DNA from 4 places in the Halobacillus sp. ABA4_118 genome. Region 2 is predicted to be linked to each of the others. Evidence: riboswitches for the same ligand, from Rfam matches in the RefSeq annotation. Region 2 holds a riboswitch; each other region holds the start of a gene.
What was found. A riboswitch is a leader RNA that binds a small molecule or an ion and turns the genes downstream of it on or off. The one in region 2 is predicted to bind thiamine pyrophosphate.
Positions count from the first base shown of each region.

Region 1: linked by a shared signal. The riboswitch ahead of thiW (energy coupling factor transporter S component ThiW) and the one ahead of thiT (energy-coupled thiamine transporter ThiT) in region 2 are both predicted to bind thiamine pyrophosphate.
Region 3: linked by a shared signal. The riboswitch ahead of ACXAGL_RS18785 (YkoF family thiamine/hydroxymethylpyrimidine-binding protein) and the one ahead of thiT (energy-coupled thiamine transporter ThiT) in region 2 are both predicted to bind thiamine pyrophosphate.
Region 4: linked by a shared signal. The riboswitch ahead of ACXAGL_RS03020 (acetylornithine deacetylase) and the one ahead of thiT (energy-coupled thiamine transporter ThiT) in region 2 are both predicted to bind thiamine pyrophosphate.

Region 1 is NZ_JBSWWS010000001.1:1,217,802-1,223,535, reverse strand. It holds gene ACXAGL_RS06000 (pyridoxal-phosphate dependent enzyme) at 1-889, shown strand, start outside; gene ACXAGL_RS05995 (PucR family transcriptional regulator) at 906-2,588, shown strand; TPP riboswitch at 2,677-2,786, shown strand; gene thiW (energy coupling factor transporter S component ThiW) at 2,866-3,354, shown strand; gene thiD (bifunctional hydroxymethylpyrimidine kinase/phosphomethylpyrimidine kinase) at 3,401-4,204, shown strand; gene thiM (hydroxyethylthiazole kinase) at 4,201-4,965, shown strand; gene thiE (thiamine phosphate synthase) at 4,962-5,579, shown strand; gene ACXAGL_RS05970 (aldo/keto reductase) at 5,658-5,734, opposite strand, start outside.
Region 2 is NZ_JBSWWS010000001.1:2,920,163-2,925,896, forward strand. It holds gene yfkAB (radical SAM/CxCxxxxC motif protein YfkAB) at 1-816, opposite strand, end outside; gene ACXAGL_RS14770 (SDR family oxidoreductase) at 1,016-1,900, shown strand; gene ACXAGL_RS14775 (alpha/beta hydrolase) at 1,878-2,624, shown strand; TPP riboswitch at 2,706-2,804, shown strand; gene thiT (energy-coupled thiamine transporter ThiT) at 2,892-3,458, shown strand; gene ACXAGL_RS14785 (phospholipase D family protein) at 3,559-5,004, shown strand; gene ACXAGL_RS14790 (YflT domain-containing protein) at 5,047-5,397, opposite strand; gene ACXAGL_RS14795 (DUF1028 domain-containing protein) at 5,532-5,734, shown strand, end outside.
Region 3 is NZ_JBSWWS010000001.1:3,657,109-3,662,842, reverse strand. It holds gene ACXAGL_RS18795 (ABC transporter ATP-binding protein) at 1-1,272, opposite strand, end outside; gene ACXAGL_RS18790 (ECF transporter S component) at 1,272-1,850, opposite strand; gene ACXAGL_RS18785 (YkoF family thiamine/hydroxymethylpyrimidine-binding protein) at 1,847-2,449, opposite strand; TPP riboswitch at 2,812-2,912, opposite strand; gene ACXAGL_RS18780 (hypothetical protein) at 3,131-4,060, shown strand; gene ACXAGL_RS18775 (hypothetical protein) at 4,385-4,615, opposite strand; gene ACXAGL_RS18770 (DUF420 domain-containing protein) at 4,814-5,362, opposite strand; gene ACXAGL_RS18765 (RDD family protein) at 5,532-5,734, shown strand, end outside.
Region 4 is NZ_JBSWWS010000001.1:573,656-579,389, forward strand. It holds gene ACXAGL_RS03010 (BglG family transcription antiterminator) at 1-361, opposite strand, end outside; gene tenA (thiaminase II) at 929-1,618, opposite strand; gene ACXAGL_RS03020 (acetylornithine deacetylase) at 1,618-2,904, opposite strand; TPP riboswitch at 2,983-3,089, opposite strand; gene ACXAGL_RS03025 (GNAT family N-acetyltransferase) at 3,193-3,687, shown strand; gene ACXAGL_RS03030 (hypothetical protein) at 3,643-4,068, opposite strand; gene ACXAGL_RS03035 (hypothetical protein) at 4,385-4,693, opposite strand; gene ACXAGL_RS03040 (alpha/beta hydrolase) at 4,893-5,666, shown strand; gene ACXAGL_RS03045 (peptidylprolyl isomerase) at 5,686-5,734, opposite strand, start outside.

The sequences.
Region 1 (5,734 bases), 1.7 Mb from region 2:
GCTTGTGTATTCGGAGTATTTCTCCGACCGCTCAGGGCAGCCGGTTTACTTGAAAATGGAACAATCCCATCCTACAGGATCTTTTAAAATAAGGGGGGCGGCAAACAAGCTGCTATCTTTAACAGAAGATGAAAAAAAGCGTGGTGTGACAACATTTTCTACAGGAAATCATGGAATCGCCACCGCCTACGCAGCACGGCAGATGGGTATTCCTTGTACGGTTTGCCTATCCCGTCGTGTTCCAGAAGCGAAGCTTAGACGTCTGAAGCGTCTGGGGGCGGATATCGAACGGACGGGGGTCAGTCAGGATGAAGCTGCTGTTCGCTGCAGGGAGCTGGCATCTAAGTGTGGAATGACGATCGTCCAGCCCTTTGATGACCCCGAGGTGATTGCTGGACAGGGAACCATCGGTCTTGAATTGATGGAACAGCTTCCTGAACTGAAAGAAGTGGTGATCCCGCTGTCCGGAGGCGGCCTTTTATCCGGGATCGGATTCGTTTTGAAGAAGATGGATCCTGCTGTTTCAGTCACCGGGGTGACGATGGAACGAAGTGCCGTCATGCAGGCCAGTCTGAAAAAAGGGGCGGTCGTTAGGCTGGAAGAAGAGGATACCCTGGCCGATAGTCTGCTGGGTGGCATTGGTGAGGATAACCGTTATACATTTTCTATGACCCGGTCGTTGATGGATAAAGGTGTGCTTTTACAGGAAGACCGTATTAAAGAAGGATTATACAGTCTCCTTGATCATCATAAAATTATCGTAGAGGGTGCAGCCGCTGTTGGAGCCGGCTATCTCCTTGATCAGCCGATTTTGGAAGGGCCTGTGGTCTTGATCATTACGGGAAACAATGTAGATACAGATACGGTTCGAACGTGGATGGACAACTGAAAAAGGGGGAGTGGGGATGGGTGTACCTGTGGAAGAGGTATTGAAGCTGCCGATGTTAGAGAAAGCGAACGTGCAGACGCCTGTTTATGAGCGTGATGTGGAGTGGATCTCTGTCATAGAGACGCCTGTCGAAAATTTTGTGAGAAACAATGAATTTGTTCTCAGCACGGGAGTGGGATGCGGGGAGGATATCCCGGCCCTGGAGGCCTACGTGAAGGATGTCATCCGGTCAGATGCTTCCATTCTGGCTTTTGCCACCGGCCGTCATTTGTTTAAAATCCCTGATCGTATCATTGCTCTAGCTGAACAACATGAGCTCGTGCTTGTGGAAATCCCCTGGGAAGTACGGTTTGCGGATATTCTTCAAGGCGTGCTGCAGTTAATCAATGATGAGAAACAGAAGATTCACAGGCATGTCGAAGGGATCCGTCAGGAATTGATCAATTGCGTGCTGAATGGGAAGGGACTTCAGGAAATCACGACCATCCTCTATCAATACACAGGGCTGCCCAATGCCATCAGTGACCATTTGAAGCACATCCGGGCCAATCAGCATTTTGATTCTTCCCTGATTGAAGCGTTGAACGGGCGTAAAGAAGCGGTTGTTTCTTTAATTGAGCATCCTTTCCGTGTGGAGCACCCGCTTACACATTTTATAGAAGCTTATCAAATCGGTGAAGAATGCTGTTATCAGCTTACGATTCTATCCAACTATAAGAAACAGGGATATTTGTTGTTTCAGCCGGAAAAGGACCAAGAGGTAACAACAGAGATGATGACGATTCTTGAGCACACGCTGACCGCCTGTGCCCTTTATTTCGTGAAGGAAAATGCCATCGAAATGACAGAAATCCGTCTCAAGGATAACTTTCTTTTGGAACTGGCGAAGCAGGAGCAGCGCATGGACAAGCAGCTGTTGTCGAAAGCCAGGCTTCTCGGCTATGATCTTGAGAAACCTTACGTCTGCTTTGTCGGAGAGGTTCTGTTCCATCGGCCGGCAAGCCGTTCAGTAGGAAACGATGGACAGCTTCCCTCTTCTTCTTCTCTACAGAGCCGCAACTATTACATCCAGAAGGAGGCCGCTTATGCCGGGCACATGGTGGGACGGCAGGTGATGACGACCTTTGATGAAGAGAGAGTCATCATCTTTCTGGAGGCGGATAAAGCAGGCAGTGAGGAAGCAGCGAATCAATTTCTGGACCTTGTCGAAAGGCGTTTGTTCGAACTGCTGGCTGGTGTCACGATCCAATGGGGGATTTCGTGTCATAAAGAAGGGTATCAAGTCTTCCATCACAGCTATGAGGAAGCGCGGACAGCCCTGCAGATGGGAGAGCAGCAGAACGAGGCCGGGGGCCGGACATTCTTTAAGGAGACAAGGATGAACAGGCTTTTGATGGCCTTATCCCATAAAAAAGAAATCGAGGATATTGTTCAGGATACTCTCCAGCCCCTGATTGATTATGATCAGAAAAGGCAGGCGGAGCTTCTTCATACATTTATGGTTTATAACAAGTACAACAGCAATGTCAGCCAGACATCGAGGGCACTGAATCTGCACCGGCAGTCCCTTCTGCACCGGCTGAGGAATATTGAACAGCTGACGGGGTTGTCCTTGTTGAACGCGGATGATTTATTTTTACTGGAGCTGAGTGTGCGGCTGTGGCTCCTGAAAAAAGTAGAGAAGCCCGGGCCGCAGTGAACGGAAGTCTTTTTGCCTGGCTGCATGAGGCAGGAGATGATGACAGATTCAACCAGTTTTGTTATGATGGATGCAAGTGAATAGATTTCAAAACTACTAGGGGAGCCTGAAGAGGCTGAGAGGAAAGCATGGACGCTTTCTGACTCTTACGTACCTGATCTGGTTAATACCAGCGGAGGGAAGTAGTCACATGATCGTCATTGATCGACTTCTTCTATCAAAACCAGGTCCCCGGTGGACCTGGTTTTTTATTTTATTCCCAGGAAGGAGCTGACTGATGAATAAAACCAGAATTCTTACATTCATGGCCGTCCTTGTGGCCGTAGGTACACTAGGCTCGCAGTTTTTATGGTTTCCCGCTGGAGCAGCCAAAGCCTACCCTGTCCAGCACGCCGTCAATGTCATGGCAGCCGTAATGCTCGGTCCGATTCCAGCGGTGGCGGTCGCTTTTGTCATCGGCCTGCTGCGTTTTCTGCTGGGACTCGGGACGATTCTGGCTTTTCCCGGAGGTATGTTCGGGGCGTTTTTTGCCGGTGTATTTTATAAGGTTTATGCACGGAAACTTTCTGCAGCAGCAGGAGAAGTGCTGGGCACAGGTGTGATTGGTGCTCTGGCCGCCGTTCCCTTCGCCAGCTGGTTCATGGGAAGCTCAGCAGCGGTCTTTGCGTTTCTTCCGTCGTTTCTAGTGAGTAGTCTGTCAGGAGCGGTCATTGCTGTGTTCCTTTTATCAAGAGTGAAGGTGGAAAGCCCGCTCCCGCAGTCCTGATGAAATCCAATTGAAAAGAATGATTGATAGGAAAGGAAGTGGTTCAATGAAACCCGCATGTGTATTAACAATTGCCGGTACGGATCCAAGTGGAGGAGCCGGCATCCAGGCCGATTTGAAAACATTCCAGGAATTGAAAAGCTATGGTATGAGTGTGGTGACTTCGGTTGTCGCCCAAAATACGACAGGAGTCAAAGATGTGCATCATCTCCCTGACTCCTTCATCCGTGAGCAGCTGTTTGCGGTAAGTGATGATATGCCGGTGCACGCTGTGAAGACAGGGATGATTGCCAATAAGGAAATGATGCAGGTCATTAAAGACTGGATGCAGACCATCGATGCTCCGTATATTATGGACCCTGTCATGATTGCTCAAAGTGGAGATCCGCTTGTAGAGCAGGAAGAACAGATCTATTTAAAAAGGCATCTTGTACCAGAATCGACGCTTGTCACCCCCAATATTCCGGAAACAGAAACCCTTCTCAATCGAAGGATCCATCATGAAGAGGATATGAAGGAAGCAGCTGTGGAAATTGTAGAACAGCTGGGAGCCGGTGCTGCGCTTGTAAAAGGCGGCCATTTAAAAGGGAAAGCGGTCGACTTTCTATATGACGGATATGAGCTGCACACCTTCGAAGAAGAACGGATTGATTCAGTGAATACCCATGGCACAGGCTGCACGTACTCGGCTGCTATAGCCGCTTATATGAGCCAGGGATATCCGCTCGCGCAGGCGGTAGAAAAGGGCAAGCATTTTGTGACAGAGGCTATTCGCCATTCTTTCGATCTTGGTAAAGGGGACGGTCCGACCAATCATTTCGCTGTACGCAGGGAGGTTTTTCATCCATGACACAAACATTGATCCAGAAGCTGCGGAGTGAACGCCCTTTGATCCATAACATTACCAATGCAGTCGTCATGAATTATACAGCCAACGGCCTGCTTGCTCTCGGCGCTTCGCCGATTATGTCGAATGCCGTTCAGGAAGCCGGGGATGTCGCTCGTTTGGCAGACGGCCTTCTGTTGAATATCGGCACATTGAACGAGCAGCAGGTGGAAGCGATGCTGGAGGCGGGAAAAGCGGCGAATGAAGCCGGCGTCCCTGTCGTTCTGGATCCTGTAGGAGTCGCTGCCACCTCCTACAGGGAAGAGGCCTGTAGGAAAATATTGTCGACGGTTCATGTCGATGTGATCAAAGGCAATGCGGGAGAACTGGCTTTCCTTGCTGGAGAGAAAGTCGAAACAAAAGGGGTGGACTCTGGAGAAGCCTCCAATACCGATGAGATTGCTCTCAAAGTTTCTGAACTTTATCAGACGATGGCTGTCTGCACAGGCAAAACCGATGTGATCGGGTATGAAGGAGAAGTCTTCAAAAACGATACAGGACACCAATGGCTTTCAAAAGTCACAGGATCCGGATGTCTGCTTGGTGCCGTTCTCACTGCGTTTCTTGCCATAGAAGGAGACCGCGCAGGAAACGTCCGGGCCGGTCTCTATCATTTTGGTAAAGCAGCAGAACAGGCCGCTTCTCACCCTCATGTGTCAGGACCCGGGACATTTGTTCCTGCGTTTATCGATGCTCTGGGAGCAGAAGAGGAGGCGGACCGGTGAATTTGGAACAGCAGCTCAGAAAATATTTGATCATGGGCAGTCAGGACTGTGACAGGGACCCTTTATCCATCCTGGACGAAGCGATTGAAGGGGGCGTTACGGCTTTCCAATTCCGGGAAAAAGGGGAAGGGGCGCTGCAGGGGGATGAAAAATATCAGCTGGCGGCTGCATTGCAGCAGCGCTGTAAATCCGCCGGTATTTTATTCATCGTAAATGATGATGTGGACCTTTTCCGCCGATTGAACGCGGAAGGCATCCATGTCGGTCAGTCGGATGAACACGTCAAGGGGATCCGGGAGGCACATCCTGATGCGGTGATCGGTCTGTCCGTCTCCGACCTGGATGAATGGGAAAACAGCCCCGTTGATCTCGTCGATTACCTTGGAGCAGGGCCGGTCTATCCTACAACGAGTAAAAAGGATGCCAACCCGGTTTCCGGTACGGAATGGATCAAAGAATTAAAAGATAGACAGCCGGACATGCCTGTGGTCGGCATCGGCGGCATCACCACGGAAAATGCACACAGAGTGATGGAAGCCGGCGCATCCGGCACAGCTGTCATATCCGCCATTACGAAAGCGGAGGATATCCGGAAGGCTGTTGGAGAGTTATAAACGCTGAAAAGGACCGGAACGACGCAATGACGAGCGTCGTTCCGGTCCTTTTTATAGAATCAAACGTTTGTAAATGAATTACGGTACATCATGGCCCATGGAGCTCTGTAGAATTTCAAACCACTGATCATGAGTAAGGGTGTAATCCAGGCTTC
Region 2 (5,734 bases):
GTCCAGATCCTCATCATTGGTGCTGCATGGATAATAAGGCAGGGTGCCGAACAGCATCCACGTATCTTCATCGCGGTGATCAAGCAGACGGTTGATTCCTGTACGCATATCCTCAAGGCTCAGCGTTTCAAGAGCACTGGCGAAGTCCACCGGGTACATCGGATGGATTTCATGCCTTGCACACTTCATTTCCTTCACATGATCGTGGATCGCTTCCAGGTAAGGGAAGGTGCGTCGGTTCAGCATCGTTTCCGCGGATACCATCACGCCTTCATCCGCGAGACGCTGGGAGTTCTCCACCATCCGGTCGAAGAATTTCTTCCGGTTTTCCTCGGAAGGCTTGCGCTCCATGCGGGCGAATCCGGTGTGGATGAATTCTTCAAGCGTTCCCCAGTTATGCGAAATATGTAAAACATCAAGATAGGGGATGATCGGGATATAGCGCTCATAAGGAAGCGTCAAGTTGGAATTGATCTGTGTGCGTACGCCGCGTTCATGAGCGTATTTCAACAGGGGCAGCACATAGTTTTCGACGGATTTTTTCGACATCATCGGCTCCCCGCCGGTAATGCTCAAAGTCCTCAGATGAGGAATCTCGTCCAGTCGCTTCCGGATCAAATCCATCGGCAGCGCTTCGGGGTCCCTCTGCTGCAGGGTATATCCGACCGCACAGTGCTCGCAGCGCATATTGCACAGCGTCGTCGTCGTAAATTCAATATTGGATAACGTCATATGCCCGTGTTCCTTCACGTCCATGTAGGCTTCCCACGGGTCAAACTCAGGTGTAAGCTTCTGAAGCTTCATGTTGGTACTCATAAAATATGAAACTTCCTTTCTATTTAATTGATTCGGTCTTAACCTTTCCTATTCTAACATTATTCAAGCTCGAACTATACCATTCCTTCTTGACGAACGTGAAAAAGAAGCAGGAAACGCCTGCATATCGAAAAAGGAGTTTCCCCGTGTGACAACGAAAGGAAAAGGGTAGACGAATAGATAAAGGAGGACACCATCGATGCAGCCAACCGTTATGATTACCGGATCCTCCAGCGGATTCGGACAGCAGACCGCTGTGAAATGTGCAGAGAAAGGCTTCCGTGTCATTGCAACAATGCGGAATATGGAAAAAGCGTCGGTTTTCCAAAACGCAGACCTGACGGAAGACGTGAAGCAGAAGATTGAAGTGTGGCAGCTGGATGTCACGGATGATACCTCGATTGAACGTTTTAAGGAAAAAGCAGAACAACTGGAGCGGGTGGATGTGCTCGTGAACAACGCGGGCTATGCGGTAGGAGGGTTCCTGGAACAGGTCCCACTTGAGGAATACCGCCGGCAGTTCGATACGAACGTCTTTGGTGTTATAGCCGTCACGAAGGCTGTTCTGCCCGTCATGAGGCGCCAAGGGTCCGGAAAAATACTAAATGTCAGCAGTGTCAGTGGATTGATCGGTTTTCCGGGGCTATCGGCGTATGTATCGTCCAAGCATGCGCTGGAAGGACTTTCTGAAAGCCTGCGCTTTGAACTGCAGCCATTCGGCATTGATGTCGCGTTGATTGAACCAGGCTCTTTTCAGACGAATATCTGGTCGTCCGGTATGAAGCTTCCAGAGGAAGTACACAATCCTTCGTCGCCTTATGCTTCCTACATAAAAGGACTGTGGAGCGCTTTGAACGAAGAGTCACGGGCCCAGCCGGCTTCCGTCGCCGACCTCATGACAGGACTGATCCAAAAAGACAAGCTGAAAAAACTGCGTTATCCAGTCGGAGCGGGCGTCCGGACCAACGTGCTTTTGAAAAGGCTTCTTCCATGGGCATGGCTCGAAAAGGCGGTATTGAAACGGATATTAGGTTCCACCAAAACAAAAGGAGGAAAACCAGATGGCCGAGTACAGCATTCTTGATGGGGCAGAGGAAATCAAATACGAGGGCAATGAGGTGGGGATACTCGTCTCCCACGGGTTCACAGGGACGACCCAGAGCATGCGTCCGCTCGCAGAAGCATACGCACGCGAAGGCTATACCGTTTACTGTCCACGGTTGAAAGGACACGGCACAGCACCGGAGGATATGGAGACGACGTCCTATAAGGACTGGATCGAATCAGTGGAGAGCGCCTATCAATGGCTGAATGAACGGTGCAGTTCTATATTCGTCGTCGGTTTATCCATGGGAGGAACGCTTGCCCTTTATATGGCCGGTGAGCATAAGGACATCCAGGGGGTTATTCCGATCAATGCAGCAATCGACATCCCGGTGATGGAGGAGAGTGCGGCGACAGACGAACGTTTTCTTGATGCCATCGGCTCCGATATTAAAGACCCCGGCCAGGATGAACTGGCCTACGACAAAACACCGGTCAAATCCATTACCGAAATCACGGTCTTAATGGATCAGGTGAAAAAGCGGCTTGATACGATTCACTGCCCGATTCTGGTTTTCGTCTCGGATGAGGATCACGTCGTGCCGCCCAATAATTCAGAAGTGATCTTTGATTCGGTCTTTTCGGAGCACAAGGAGCTTGTCCATTTGGAAAACAGCTACCATGTCGCAACACTGGATCATGACCAGGATTTGATTGTTGAGCGCAGTCTGGAATTCTTCCAGATGTATACGAATACAAAATAGACTCCATTGCCCGGGAAATAAGTTTTGTCATCGGAGAGAAGTTTGATATAATAGAAGCATAGCAAGAAGAGTAATCGGTACAAAGCCTACAAGGGGAGCCTAGCGGCTGAGAGTGAACCTCGTTCAGACCCTTCGAACCTGTCAGTTAGTACTGGCGCAGGGATGGCGGCTTTTTTGATGGTGCAATGCATTCGGGATCCCTCCATCAGGAAGCGTCCCTGTCTGCATTGCTTTTTTTGTGTCTTTTTTTAAAGGAGGAATGCTGGAATGAGAAACCGCAGAGTCCTATTTTTAGTAGAAATTGCGATCTTTTCCGCATTAGCACTACTACTGGATATCCTTCCGTTTTTATCATTTAAATTATGGGCCCAGGGCGGTTCCGTTTCGTTTGCAATGGTGCCGGTCTTCATTATGGCCTTCCGCTGGGGCGTGAAGGGAGGCGCGGCGACTGGACTGCTGCTCGGCATCTATCAGATTTTGACCGGTGCCTATATCATCACCCCTTTGCAGACGCTGTTGGACTACATTGTGGCGTTTGCGGTGATCGGTGCGGCAGGAATCGTGGCCAAACCGCTTTGGAATGCGATCCGCTCCAAGGAAACGAAAGCTCTCGTCGGGTGGATCATCGCGGGGTGCTTTATCGGCAGTGTACTCCGCTTCTTCGGTCACTTCGCAGCAGGGATCATCTTTTACGGTGAGTTTGCGCCGGAAGGACAGCCGGTCTGGCTGTACTCCCTCGTTTATAATGGCGGATACATGCTGCCTGCGTTTATCTTAAGCGCCATCGTAATCAGCCTTTTGTTCATACAGCGTCCAAAGCTTGTGCTTCATTAAATGAGGAAAGTCTTCTGCCCCTGCGGTAGAAGGCTTTTTTTTCCATGTTTGAAACACCCCCGGGTAGTGAAAAGACAGGCAGAGACCAGGGGGGATAAGAATGAAAAAAATAAAGGGGTTATTAAAGAAGAAATGGGTCTGGCTGCTGCTTTTGATCGTGCTGATCCTTTCGGTCATGATTGCCTATCATACCTCATGGAAAGCGCTCCCGGAAGGCGTTTCCTACGAGGGCGGTGTCCATCAGATGGAGGATATCGAGTTTTTCCGTGACCTCTCCTATGAGAATCAAGAGGGGGATACGGTTCATGATCTTCAGGTTTTTGAGGAGATGTATGCCACTATAGGGGAAGCGGATGATTTTATTGTCGCTGATATGTTTCTTTTCAACGGCTACACGAACGGGAAAAATGAATTTCCCGAAATCAGCAGTCGTCTCGTGGACGCTGTATTAGAAAGAAAAGAAGAAGTGCCTGAGCTTGAAGTCGTGTTTATTACCGACCAAATCAATACCATTTACGGCTCCTATGAATCGGAAACAATCCGCCGCCTGGAAGATGGCGGGGTGAACGTCGTCTTAACCAATCTGGACAAACTGAGAGATTCCAATCCGTTATACTCGAGTGCGTGGCGTCTGATGTTTTCCTGGATGGGTAACGGAGGAGAAGGGTGGATCGGCAATCCGATTGCCAAGGAGGCCCCTGACGTGACGCTTCGATCCTACATGAAGCTGTTGAATATTAAGGCGAACCACCGGAAGCTGCTTGTGACTGAGGATTCAGCCGTTGTATCCACGGCTAACCCTCATGATGCCAGTGGGTACCATGAGAACGTCGCTTTCAAAATGGACGGTCCGATTATAGAGGATATTTTGGAAGCAGAAGAAGCGGTGGCCCGCTATTCCGGCGGGGAATTCATCGACTACAGCAGCTATGAATGGGAAGAGCAGGAAGGACCGCTTCAGACACAGTTCGTGACCGAAGGAAAGATCTATGACGCCGTGCTGGAAGAGCTGGAGGACGCTGGTAAAGGGGATGACGTATGGATCGGGATGTATTATTTAGCGGATAAAAAGGTGACCGCCCGGATCGATGAAGCGGCCAACCGCGGGGCTGAAGTACGCATCATTATGGATCCCAATAAAACCGCGTTCGGCCATGAGAAGCCGGGGCTCCCCAATTTGCCGGTGGCTGCCGAGCTGAAGAACCTCGGAAATGAGAACATCAAGCTGCGCTGGTATGACACGAACGTCGAGCAGTATCATACGAAAATGCTGTATATAGATGGGCCGGATGATGACGCCATCGTCGCCGGTTCCGCCAACTATACGAGAAGAAACCTGTCCAACCTTAACCTGGAAGCGGATGTCGTCATCCACGGGCCCGGGGAGGAGGAGGTCTTCCAGGAGGTCAACGATTACTTCACGAGGATCTGGTCCAATGAAGACGGCCATTATACAACCGACTATGAAACCTACCAGGACAATCTGACGTCCATCCGCTATGCTACGTATTATCTGCAGAAGTGGACATGGTTTACAACTTATTAAACAGAAGCCCCTGACGCATGTTTTGCGTCAGGGGCTTTTTTATCAGGAGAGAATTGCCTGAGCTTTTGCAGGATTGGTTATGATGAGAAGTACTTTTCCTTCATCCAGGTCTTCTTCATATTGTCCAGCTTCTTCTTTGGAGAATCCGATTTCCTGCATCTTTGTGCGGAGCTCATCGCCTTTTTTACTGAAGATATTCGTGATGACGCTTTTCGCATCCTGCTCGGAAGCACCAATCGTATTCGCATTCACACTCTTCGAAATCCGTTCGGTCCGGTCATCATCATGGGACAGGATGTAAATCTCTTCGTTATCAATGCCTTCGTTCTTCAGTTTTTCTACCATATCCTTCAACTGTTCATCATTTGTGTATTCACGTACAAGTGGTTTCATTTTTTCACCGCTCCTTTTTTTATATCATGTTCTACAGTGAAATTACCCGTTATTTTCTATTGTTAATCGGAATATGGGAAGAGAAGGAAATCTGAATGTGTTGTCGAATGGTAAGGATATTGGAGGGAAAAGAGATGAACAATCAGATCATTGCTACATTTTCGATCGCCGCCTGTGACCCCGGCCGTGAGGAATGGGGCGTGGCCGTACAGTCCAAGTTTTTAGGCGTCGGCTCCGTCGTTCCATGGGCGAAAGCAGGTGTGGGAGCGGTGGCCACCCAGGCTTTTGCCAACCCTGCCTACGGTCCGGAAGGGTTGAAACTCCTTGAGGCAGGGTT
Region 3 (5,734 bases), 740 kb from region 2:
CTGACTTAACTGATAAGGATGATGCCTGTCTAATCCATTCAATCGGCACAGGGAGAGCAGATGTTCAACCTGCCGGCGTATTTCCAATTCGGGTGTTCCCCGCTGCCTTAAACTGAAAGCAATCTCCTCGAACACTTCATCGGTTACAAATTGGTGTTCCGGATTTTGAAAAACGTACCCCACCTGTGTCCGTAAGTTGTCCGCTCTCCATTTTTTCATGGATGTCCCTTTCCAAGTCACTGTGCCTCTGTCCGCCTTTGTGATGCCGGCCATTATTTTGGAAAGACTGGATTTGCCACTTCCATTCGCCCCTACCACAGCAATCCATTCTCCTTCATAAAGGGAGAGAGTGAGATCCTTTAAAATATGTTTCCACTGGACATCGGATAATTCCAAGAGCGCCTTTCCACGTCTGTTCGGGTCACGAACATTTGATGGAACTTCAATGTTCCGCTGCGATAACTCCTCCAGGGTAAATGGATAGGGAGGAGGGCAGTCTTCGTCTATGCTGTACTGCACAGCATAGGGAAGCCGGATCCCCTGATTGTGGATGGCGCGGCCATGGTTATTGATGACTTCTTTTAACGGCCCCTGTGTAAGAATCCCGCCATCGGAGTGGAGTACAATGACATGCTTGAGAAGTTCCAGCCATCCTTCCAATCTGTGTTCGATCACAATCAAGGTGAGACTTCTAGTTTTTTTTATGGAAGTCAGAATAGTAATGAAATCACGAGCAGACTGCGGATCCAGATTAGCTGTCGGTTCATCCAGGAGAAGGATGTCCGGCTCCATCACCAGCACACAGGCAAGGGCCAGTTTCTGCTTCTGTCCGCCGGACAAGTGATGGATGAACGATGTTTTTTTATCCAGTAGATTCACCTGTGCAAGGACATCATCTATTTTGTGTTCCATCTCCTCAGCAGGTACATGAAGGTTTTCTAAACCAAAGGCGATTTCATCCTCGACGGTCAGCATACAAAATTGAGTTTCGGGGTCTTGAAAAACACTTCCAACAGTTTTAGCCAGCTCTCCCGGTTTGAAGTCGCTTGTTGAACGTCCGTAAATGGCAGCACGCCCATTCATCTCGCCATCCAAATCCTCCGGGTAAAGCCCGTTTATACATTGGACAAGCGAGCTTTTTCCTGAACCGCTCGGGCCAAGGATGAGGGTGTCCTGTTCGTTTTCGATGGAGAGGGTGATATCCGTCAATACGGTTTTTTCATTTTCTTCATACGTAAGCGTCAGGTTTTCCAATTGTACAGCCGTCTTCATCAGGAAGCCTTCTTCTTTCTTAATTCCCGCCCGAGAGCAAAACTGGAAAGGACGCCGGTACGGGCAAGTCCGTCAGCTACGGCTTTACCCAATACTCCGGAAATCACAGCGCCGCTGACCATACGGACAATCAGCATGGCAGCGACGTATCCACCACTTAACGCAGCGTATCCAGATTGGAAATACCCCCATGCGAAACTGAAAACGGCAGCCATCACGCCGGCGAGCATGAGTACAGAAAGATGATAAGACCGGTAACGCGTCAGAGCAAACGCACTTTCCGCTCCGAGTCCCTGAATCATTCCCGTTAGAATCAATAGGGGACCGGAAGCATTCCCGAGCAGAACTTCAATTGTCGCTGCGATGGTTTCAGAGAGAAAAGCTGCGCCCGGGCGGCGTAAAATATAGGCGGCAATGATGGATACGATGAACCAGATACCAAAGATAAAATCATATCCGATTGGACCAAAGAGACCTGAGAGAAGTTTTCCAACAGGCAGGAAAGCGAGATAGACGACAGCGAAAACGACGGACAAGACAGATAGAACAACGATTTCTTTGAGTTTCCAGTTTTTCATAAGATGCTCCCCCTGGAGGAAGGGCTGTTGACCGACACCGATACAGTCATGACGGTGTGAGACGACCCTGAAGCTTCTGTCTCCCGGAAAACGTTTTCCAACCCTTTGAAAACCGTATGGGTATCTCCGTCAAGTCTTGTAGAATAGTGGGCGGGCGTCACTTGGATGCCCTTCGATTTCATCGCTTCAATCTGCTTGTATATTGTATCCATATAACTGTCCCCTCCCATTGGATAGAGCGAAAACTTAGCTGCTAATGGCTGGGTAATCGAGCGGGAAGTGTCTTCATTCCTCCGTTGCAGGGATTCAGCCATATACGTGTCTCCAGCCGAGTCTCCCGGGCACCCGATTGAATAAGTCGCATGAAAAGCCGCATGAACACCTTCTTTGGATACATGAAGAAGGATAGCCTTTGTCACATCAAAAATATGTTCCATCCGCCCCCGTACCGTCGTCGAGACATCATCGGTATCGAGCCATACTTTAGATGTATCCACTTCCTTTAAGCTTTCCAGAATTATACCCGCAAACTCATCACTCATCGGATGTATGGAAAACGAACATCCAGCAATTTTCGATGTACCACAAACTTGATTCATCCATCATTCCTCCTTTTTTTAAACACAAAGCTCTGTTAAAGTCTGTTGTTGTTATTTCAAACGAGTACTAAATCGTCTCCGTCTGGAATTAGGGATCAGGCCCGTTGTTTACTCAGAGCATGGGATGGCAGGGAAAACCCTCCGCTTTCCGCGGGGAACGAAGTTTGAGGAGGCTCACGGTACTCCGTGGAAAGGGAGTCATTCCCAAGGCCGCCTCCTACAAATCCCATGACAGAAAGGGGTGATAGGAGCTCACATGTTAAATAACAACACCAAGCAATAACAGAGCCAAACACAAAAAAACTGCATCCCATGGGAATGCAGTCCGTTGATCGATGAATAAAACCTGTAAAGGCCTGATTGATAGAACGGCTGCACTTCCCCACGCTAGTATTATCTAGTTCGGGTGCCAAGGGTCGGATCATCCTCTCAGCCGCTCGCAGCAGCTCCCCTAGTGCCTCATATGTATACAGTTTTTTGTATTGCCTCTATCGTAGCGGATGTTGGAATATTTGTAAATGTTTATTCTCCTTTTTATGAATACGAATGATAGAGTTCATTTTCAAAATCTTCCAATCATGATACGCTGAAGATAATAGAATCTGTCATATCTTGAGTGGAATAAAAGAGTCGGACAATCAGAAGACAAGGGATACCATCAATGGGAAGGGGAAGACAGATATGAACACTCACATGAATCGCACAAGCAAGTGGATGAAGCGGTATGCACGTCCATTGGAAGCAGCCAGATGGGAAGCACTTTTTGAAAGAGGTCCTAAAGAAAAAGTCCTCGTATACTTGAGTGCGTTCCAAAATGAAGATGGAGGTTTTGGTCACGGAATTGAGCCGGATTTTCAACTTCCAGCTTCGTCTCCAATGGCCACATGGGCAGCTTCCCAAGTGCTTGCTGAATTGAATGTATCTTCCAAAGAGCCGCTGCTTCAACAGATGGTTTCCTACCTCCTTCGCTCATACGATCGTCAATCAGGGATGTGGCCTTCGGTTATTCCTGAAGTCAACCATTTTCCTCATGCGCCCTGGTGGTCGTGGAGGGAAGGGGTGCAGTCCAACTGGATGTTTAACCCGGCGGCGGAATTGGCCGGTTTTCTCATCGACTGCTCCCAACGGGATACGGAAGCCTGGGAAACGGGTGTGGCTGGTGCTGTTAAAGCTGTTGAACATTTGATGAGTGTCAGTGAGATGGATTTCCACGAATGGCAGTGTTTTCAAAATCTACTAATCTCCCTGGACAAGCATAAAGGACTCGTCCATAATCAAATGCCTTACGGGCTTGATCAGGTGCAGTCCCACCTTCTTACGTTAGGCGAGAACTGTTTCAGTCAGGATCCTTCGGAATGGGGAAGTGGGTACGGTGCGCTTCCGACTGACATAATATCGTCCCCACAGCATCCGTTGTATGCTAAATACAAACCTTTAGTTTTGGAAAACATCCGTTATTATTTGAAAACGCTGAAGGAAGAAGGCATCTGGGATATCAGCTGGGACTGGGGAGACGGAACAAAAGCTTTTGCTGCAGCTGAACAACAGTGGAAAGGAATTACGGCGGTTCAGCGTTGGAAAATTATCCATGCTTTTCAAGGGCAATGGTAAAGCGGAAGAGAGGCTGTAGCGCCTCTGTCGGACGTAGATGTTGGAAAAAGAGAGGTTATTGGAATCCTGTTTGCTTTACTGAGCAGCAAGTGCTGGTTTTGTGGTCATCCTTGTCCATGAGGGGAACGTCCATGTGATCGGGAGTATTGGTGTCGATGTTATTGATGGCTGAATCAAACAGTGTTTTACAAGCGTCTGCTCAGTGGATGACCTGAAGGAGACACCCCTCGTTTAAACCTGACCACTTTTCGTGAATTATCTTTTTCCCTGAATATACAGGAATAAAGAAAACCGGGATACATGTGTTATGTATCCCGGTTATTTTTATGGCTTAAATAATCTTAGTTTTAAGTTGTCTTCATTCTGAGAGCAGTCCAGATAAGGAAGTTTTTCATAAGGATAGTACCGCACAGTTGTCGGGTTCATATCAAGCAGGCCGAATAGTTCCTTCATATCCGTAATCCGGTTCAATTGAATGAGCGTATCTTTCCCTGCGAACGATTGGAATCTTGCAGACGTAAATCCTTCTTCCTTGATAAAGTTAAGAATGTCCATTAGTTAGTCTCCTTATGGCCGTAAGCTGGTTGGACATGTGCTCATTATATTTTCATAGACTTAACCGGATTCAATCCCTACCGGCTGTTATTCTACAATAACAAATATCTCGGGAAATAGCCAACTTTTCCCGTTTACTTATTGTTTTTGTAATATAAAAAAGAAAAAAGCCACGTATCCAAAGACACGTGACTCGTTTTAGTAATAAGGAGAAATCATTAAATAGACAACGACGCCTGTCAAACTGACATAAAGCCAGATCGGCATCGTCCAGCGGGCGATTTTCCTATGTTTATCCACTTTCATTGCCAGACCTCTGAACAGTGTTAACAGGGCAAGGGGTACAATAAGTGCGGCCAGCACAATGTGGGTGATCAGAATAAAGTAATAAATACCTGCCACCAGACCCTCGCCGCCGAAGGACGTTGATTCAGACATGGAATGGTACGTGAGATATGAAACTAAAAACAAGGCTGTTGTTGTAAAGGCAGCAAAAATGAATCGTTTATGCCACGTAATATTCTTTCGGATAATCATGAATAAAGCCGCCAGCAGAAACACGAATGTGAAGGAATTGAATACGGCATTAAGTAATGGGAGCAGTGTAATGTCAAAGCTGGTCTCGCTTCCAATCTCCGGGAGGAACAACAAGGCCACGACAATTAGATTGATAGCAATGGACAATCCAACCACCCATGGTACATAATTAAAATCTTTTTTTATTTCCAAAGTAAAACCCCATCTCATAATAGACTGCAGGAATAGTATATAAAAAATCCGCTTGAAAATCATCTCATGATGTCGAACGTTAACGAAACTGTCACTTCATGATGGCTTACAAGCGTGACAAAAGACGGAATAATGGGCTGACCTTTTCCGGAAAGAATCCATAGGATACGTACAAGGAGGGAAGATTATGCGCCCGAAGTACTTGTTTTTGAAATTTCTGGGATTTGGTGGGGAGCTGCTCCTATCCGGAACAGGGGCTGCTCTATACACGTATCTAGAGGACACCGGGAGGGGATTTGATCCCAACCCTGTATTCTGGCAGGCCTTTATCACGATCCATCTGACCATGTTGATAGTTCTGCCATTATTCTTACAGGGGAGAACGTTAGG
Region 4 (5,734 bases), 2.3 Mb from region 2:
AAAGGTAGTAGTCTTTCCGCAGCTTCTGGATGGTGACCGGGCGTGGGGCGGACAACAGGGCAAAGGCGATTTTCGTCCGGAGGGAACGATCCTGCGCTTCATTTTGAGGAAAGGAATGATGGAGATGGTCGATCAACAGGGCGTTGTCAGCTTCTTTAATCGCAAGCCGCACCCCGCGGCCGGCTTTTTTCTCAATGACACCCGTCCGTCCCTGCTCGTCCAAATAATCCTGAACGGCCGGCAGATGATTCCGAATGGCTTTATCTGAGTATCCGAGAGACTCCGCAATCTTACCTGTCGGGATGAACGTGTTCGGCATCCCGGTAAAATAGTGGAGGATCTGCTGTTGGATTTCCTTCATAGGTATGTTCTCCTTTGCCTCTTTTTCCAAATGGGATGAAAGGGATCGTCTACCTTTCATTCTACCTCGTTCGTGACATTTTGACTACTTCCGACACCAATGCCCTCTCCGAAAAGAAGAGGGGGGTCTCAGCATTTGCTTATCATTCAGCGCACTTACCTGTTTATCGTGTGAGTGGAGGGTCACGTGCCGCTTATCGGTGGATGCTTGCCGCGGGCACGGCCTCAGCTAACTTGGGCAGGAAAACCACCTCCCCAAGTGGATCTTCGGCTCGTGCCGTTCCCGCAGGCGTCACCACCGAACGCTCTCGTGACTTCACCTAATAAGGAGAAAAAAGAGATGCCATCCTGTTTAAAAAAGGTTGTCCGCTGTATATAAATCAAACATAAAAGGCCGATGATCTTTAATCCTGCGTTACGAAGGGAGATTACCCTTTAACAGCCGACATTCAAGAACAATGCTGCTTTTACGCAATGACGAACACCCCCCCCTTGATATAAGCCCCAGCAAAAAAAGGCTGTCGATCATGTGTCCTCGACAGCCTTTCTTCTACATCAGGAGAAAATGTTACGACTCATTCAAAAAGCTATCTTCCTCGACCCACATTTTTTGTTTCCACGCCATCTCCCAGAACATATACTCCAGCTTGCTCGTATGAATAAAGATCTCTTCGAGGTGAGCTTTTTCACTTTCCGGAAGTCCGTCAGCCAGCTCGTTGATTAATTTTTTCAGTGTGGAAGCAAGCTCAGAAAATTCTTCGGACGCATACATCTCAATCCAATCGCCGTAAAACTCGTGCTTTTCTCCTTGATTTTGTTCGGCAAGGTGAAGGCCGATCACGTTGTAGCTCCATGTGCAGGCCAGCACACAGGCCGCCACCTCAGCCTCTGATCCTTGATTTGCCTTGTTCAGCATATAGCTCGTATAGGCGAGGAGGGTGGCAGAAGGTTTCGTCTCCTCCAGCTCCTCCCGGCTGATGCCGATCCGTTCCGCATAGTTCCGGTGCAGTTCCATTTCCTCACTTAAAGTGGAATGAAGCAGTTCAGAGAACATCGTCATCGTATCCAGGCTTTTCGCCTTAACGGAACCAAGAGCAAACACGCGGCAGTAATCAATCAAGTACAAATAATCCTGGCGCATGAAAAATTGGAATTTCTCAAGCTCGAGCGTGCCGTCCCCAATCCCTTTGACGAATGGATGATCGAGGTAGGCCTCCCAAATCGGACGGGCACTTTCGTATAAACGGTCTGTAAACATTACGCTTCCTCCTTGTCATCTGCTTGTTGAAACCAATCGTATAAAAAAGCCATCATTGTTTTCGTATAATCCAACAGCTGTCCCCGGTCCAGCGACTCATTCACCGCATGCGCCTGATCCAGCGTGCCGGGACCGTAGAGAATGGTCGGGATCCCTGCTTCTGAGAGCCACCCTCCATCCGTCACAGTCGGAGACATGGACATTTCCGCCGGCGTATTGTGGATGATTTTATGGGCTTGTTGAAGCTGCTGTACCCCTGGATGGGCAGGATCGACAGAAAAGGCGGGGAAGATTTCTCCGCGCTCCTCGATCATGGACGTTCCTCCCCATTTGAATTGAGGGGCATGGTTTTTCAGCCATGGATCGGCCTGGGCGGCAGCACGGACATGTGCTTCAATTTCTTCGATCACATCTTCATAATGCTCTTCTGGATAATAGTGCACGGTAATCCATAAAGCACAGCGGTCGGCGATAAAAGCGGCATGCCTTCCACCTTCAATGACAGCCGGATTGATTGTCGTCGATCCAGGTGGAAAGCCTGGACTCGATTTCGTCACCGCCCAGTGCTGCTCCAATTCCTGCAGCGACTGGATGATTTTCATCATTTTTTCAATCGCCCCCGCTCCGTATCTTCCTCCACCGGCGTGAATGATCGAACGGCGTTCCGCATCGTGGAAGGTTTCCGGGCTTTCAACCATTATCCATCCGGTAATAACGCCCCCCTGCCCTTGAATGGCGCAGTTACTTGTATCGGATACGATGGCTAAATCGGCATAATACCCTCTTTCTCCACAGGATTTTGTTCCTGCTTCTCCGACCTCTTCACCGACGACGGACTGCACATGAAGATCGCCGGTCGGCTCGATTCCCGCTTCATGGAGCAGTTTGAGTGCAAACAGAACAGCCGCCATTCCACCTTTCATATCCGCCGTGCCGCGACCGTACAAGCGGTCGTCCTTCGAGGTCAGTGTAAAAGGATCATGCTCCCACGATTCCCCTTCATCCAGCGCAGCCACATCAATATGACCGTTTAAGATGAGACTTCTGCTGTGTTCCCGGTCGGTTCCTTTTTTCGTTCCGACGACAATCGGATCGCCGGGGTACAGTTCCCACGTGTCTATTTCAAAATCCATCCGGCTTAAATACTCTTCTATGTACTGTTGTGCTTCCGCCGCATTTCGGGCTGGAGGGCTTAACGTCGGAAAGGCGACCAAGTCCCCTAGAAGCTGGTGCATTTGCTCTTCCTTTTCCTCCACTCTCTGCAGCAAATCCTCTAACTGAATCATCGTACTCTCTCCTTCCATATAAAAAGCCCGCCCTTCGAGAGAAGGAGCGGGCTTGATCATCATGTAAGAAAAGATCAATCATCGACCGCTTCACTTCCCTCCGCTGGTATGAGCCAGATCAGGTTGTAAGGGTCAAAGCTTCTGCTTTTCTCAGCCCCGTCATCAGGGCTCCCCTAGTGAAACATGCTATAAAACTGTTATTTTCATTACAACACAGGGGGCCGGAAAGGACAAGTCCCGTTTAAACGCGAATTGTAGATGGAGGACGTATAAAACAGGAGGCCATGGATGGACATCAAAAACGATGATTTAACAAGCGATGAAGTACAAGCATTCATAAAGGAACACCTTTTCAATATGACCCTGCACTCCCCGCCCGAAAGCATCCACGCATTGGATATAGAAAAATTAAAGCAGCCCGGCGTGACCTTTTGGACATCCTGGGAAAAGGGAGAGCTGGTGGGAATGGGAGCGTTGAAAGAACTCCATCCGGCGCACGGAGAGATCAAGTCGATGAGAACGGCCTCTTCCCATTTAAGACGAGGCGTCGCCCACAGATTGCTCCAACACATCATAAATGAATCCAGCGCCCGAGGGTATACACAGCTCTTTTTAGAAACCGGGTCTCAAGAGGCGTTCCATCCGGCTGTCCAGCTGTATAAGAACTTTGGGTTTGTTTTCTGTGGTCCTTTCGCCGGCTACAAGGAAGACCCGAACAGCTTATTTATGACCCTGAAACTAACGGATACTGTAATACATAACCGTGATCACCGTAACGGATAAGAGGACAGCCGCTGTCAGACTCTTCTTTAGGAAAGCAGCAGGGATTTTTTTAACGAGCGTGTAGGTGATTGGAAAAATGAAGCTGATCGGTATGAGATACAAGCTTAAGAACATCGTAAAGACAGCCAATAACACAGCTAGAAATGGTCCAATTAAAAGGTACAGGCCCCACTCAATAAAAAAGCGTCCCAACGACAGCTGCCTGCTTAATCGATCGGCTATGAAAGACAGGGGGAGGGCAAACACAGCATGCCCCAAATAGATGTTGACTAAATTAAAATATAAGTTTCCGACCAGATTGCTGTAATCCGATGTGAGATAAATGGATACTAATAAAGCTGTTACAAAACTGCTGAATAAAGCAGCAAGAATTTTCCGCATCGTACAGGCTCACTTTCATGTTATTTTATTTATGTAGGTAAAAGAAGCGCAGGTTCCGGTTATGGGTGGGTCTGTTCTGTTCCCGCAGGCTTCAACTTCCTCAAGACCTCACCACATGACCAGGTTGCAGTATAGGCATTGGCGACGCCTATGGATCAGGGTAAGGCGAATGAGAGGAGGAGAGTCCTTTTTCTATAGGGATAGAGAAAATTATCCACCCAGAGATATGGTCTCAAAGGCGGCTTCTTTTCCGTTTTCATAAATCCTCAGGATCTCATAACTTTGATAACCGTCGACTCTGTAGAAGCGTTCGGATTTAACCGAACCACCAGCGCCGGCCTCTGTCTTGTATAACAGGTTCAGCGTATCTTTTTCTGACCGGACCTCGAAGTGTATAATATTCCGCCCCTTCGCCTTGTTTTGTTCCGTTCAAATAGATATACACCGTATTCTGATCTCCGTCTTGGAACATATGATTTCCATGTCTATTTTTTACCGTTTGAAAATAGGACAACGCGTCCCCTGGAAGATCCTTTTTCCCAATTTCAGAGAAGGACCATTCCCTTTCACTTTGACACGCTGTCAGGAATAAAACAGATAAAAGCACCAATAAGATTCCCTTCAAAAGCAAGCCTCCTTTTACACTTTCTCTGCTATTCTAGCATTCCTGGATGGCCCTTGAAAAATCCATTTCACATGGAAGGAAAGCGTTGATCAAATGGATCAGCTTATATAACATAGTTGACTTATCGGAATTATTGTATTTTAATAGCACTAATAGATTTTTATCGAACGACCAGTGAATGAAGATGGAGGGAAACATGATGAAGGAAGCCTATCCGGTTATTGATGGTGCGGAATCGTTGTTTTTTGAAGGAAATGATACAGGGGTACTGCTCTGTCATGGCTTTTTAGGAACGCCCCAGAGTCTGAGAGAGGTGGCAGAAGGGCTGGCGGATCAAGGTTATACCGTATCGGTGCCACGACTTCCAGGTCACGGAACGCACTATAAAGATCTGGCTTCCTGCTCGTTCTCCGATTGGTATATGGAAATCGAAGCCGCTTATCTGCAGTTGTACTCCCGGTGCAGGGAAGTGTTCGTCATCGGACAGTCGATGGGAGGCACGCTGACCCTGGACCTCGCTGCTCAATATCCCGGCATTTCCGGCATAGCGTTAATCAACCCAGCTATGTATATCCCGGCGTTCTCCCATCTGGAACAAGCGTCCGAGCCCTTTTATATAGAGGAAGGAAAGCCTGACATCAAAGACCCCGGTGCGGTGGAGATCACCTATACCCAGACACCGTTGACCGCTTACCAGGAACTGTTGAAGTATATGAAGGTCGTCAGAAGAAAATTATCCGGCATTCGATGTCCACTCACCTGTTTGGTGTCCAGCGTTGACAACGTCGTTCCACCGGAGAATACCGATTACATCCTTAGAAAAGTCTCTTCCCACAATGTATCGAAATACGTCTTGGAGAATTCCTACCACGTCGCCTCGATGGACTACGATAAGGATCAAATCATCGAAGCGCTGCTTTCCTATCTGGAGACGCGCTCCTCCATCAATCATCGAAAAAAGGTCAGCCCGTAAATGGCTGGCCTTTTCTTATTTACTCCAGAGTGTTTTCAATATCGTACTCCTCCATTTTTTCCTGCATC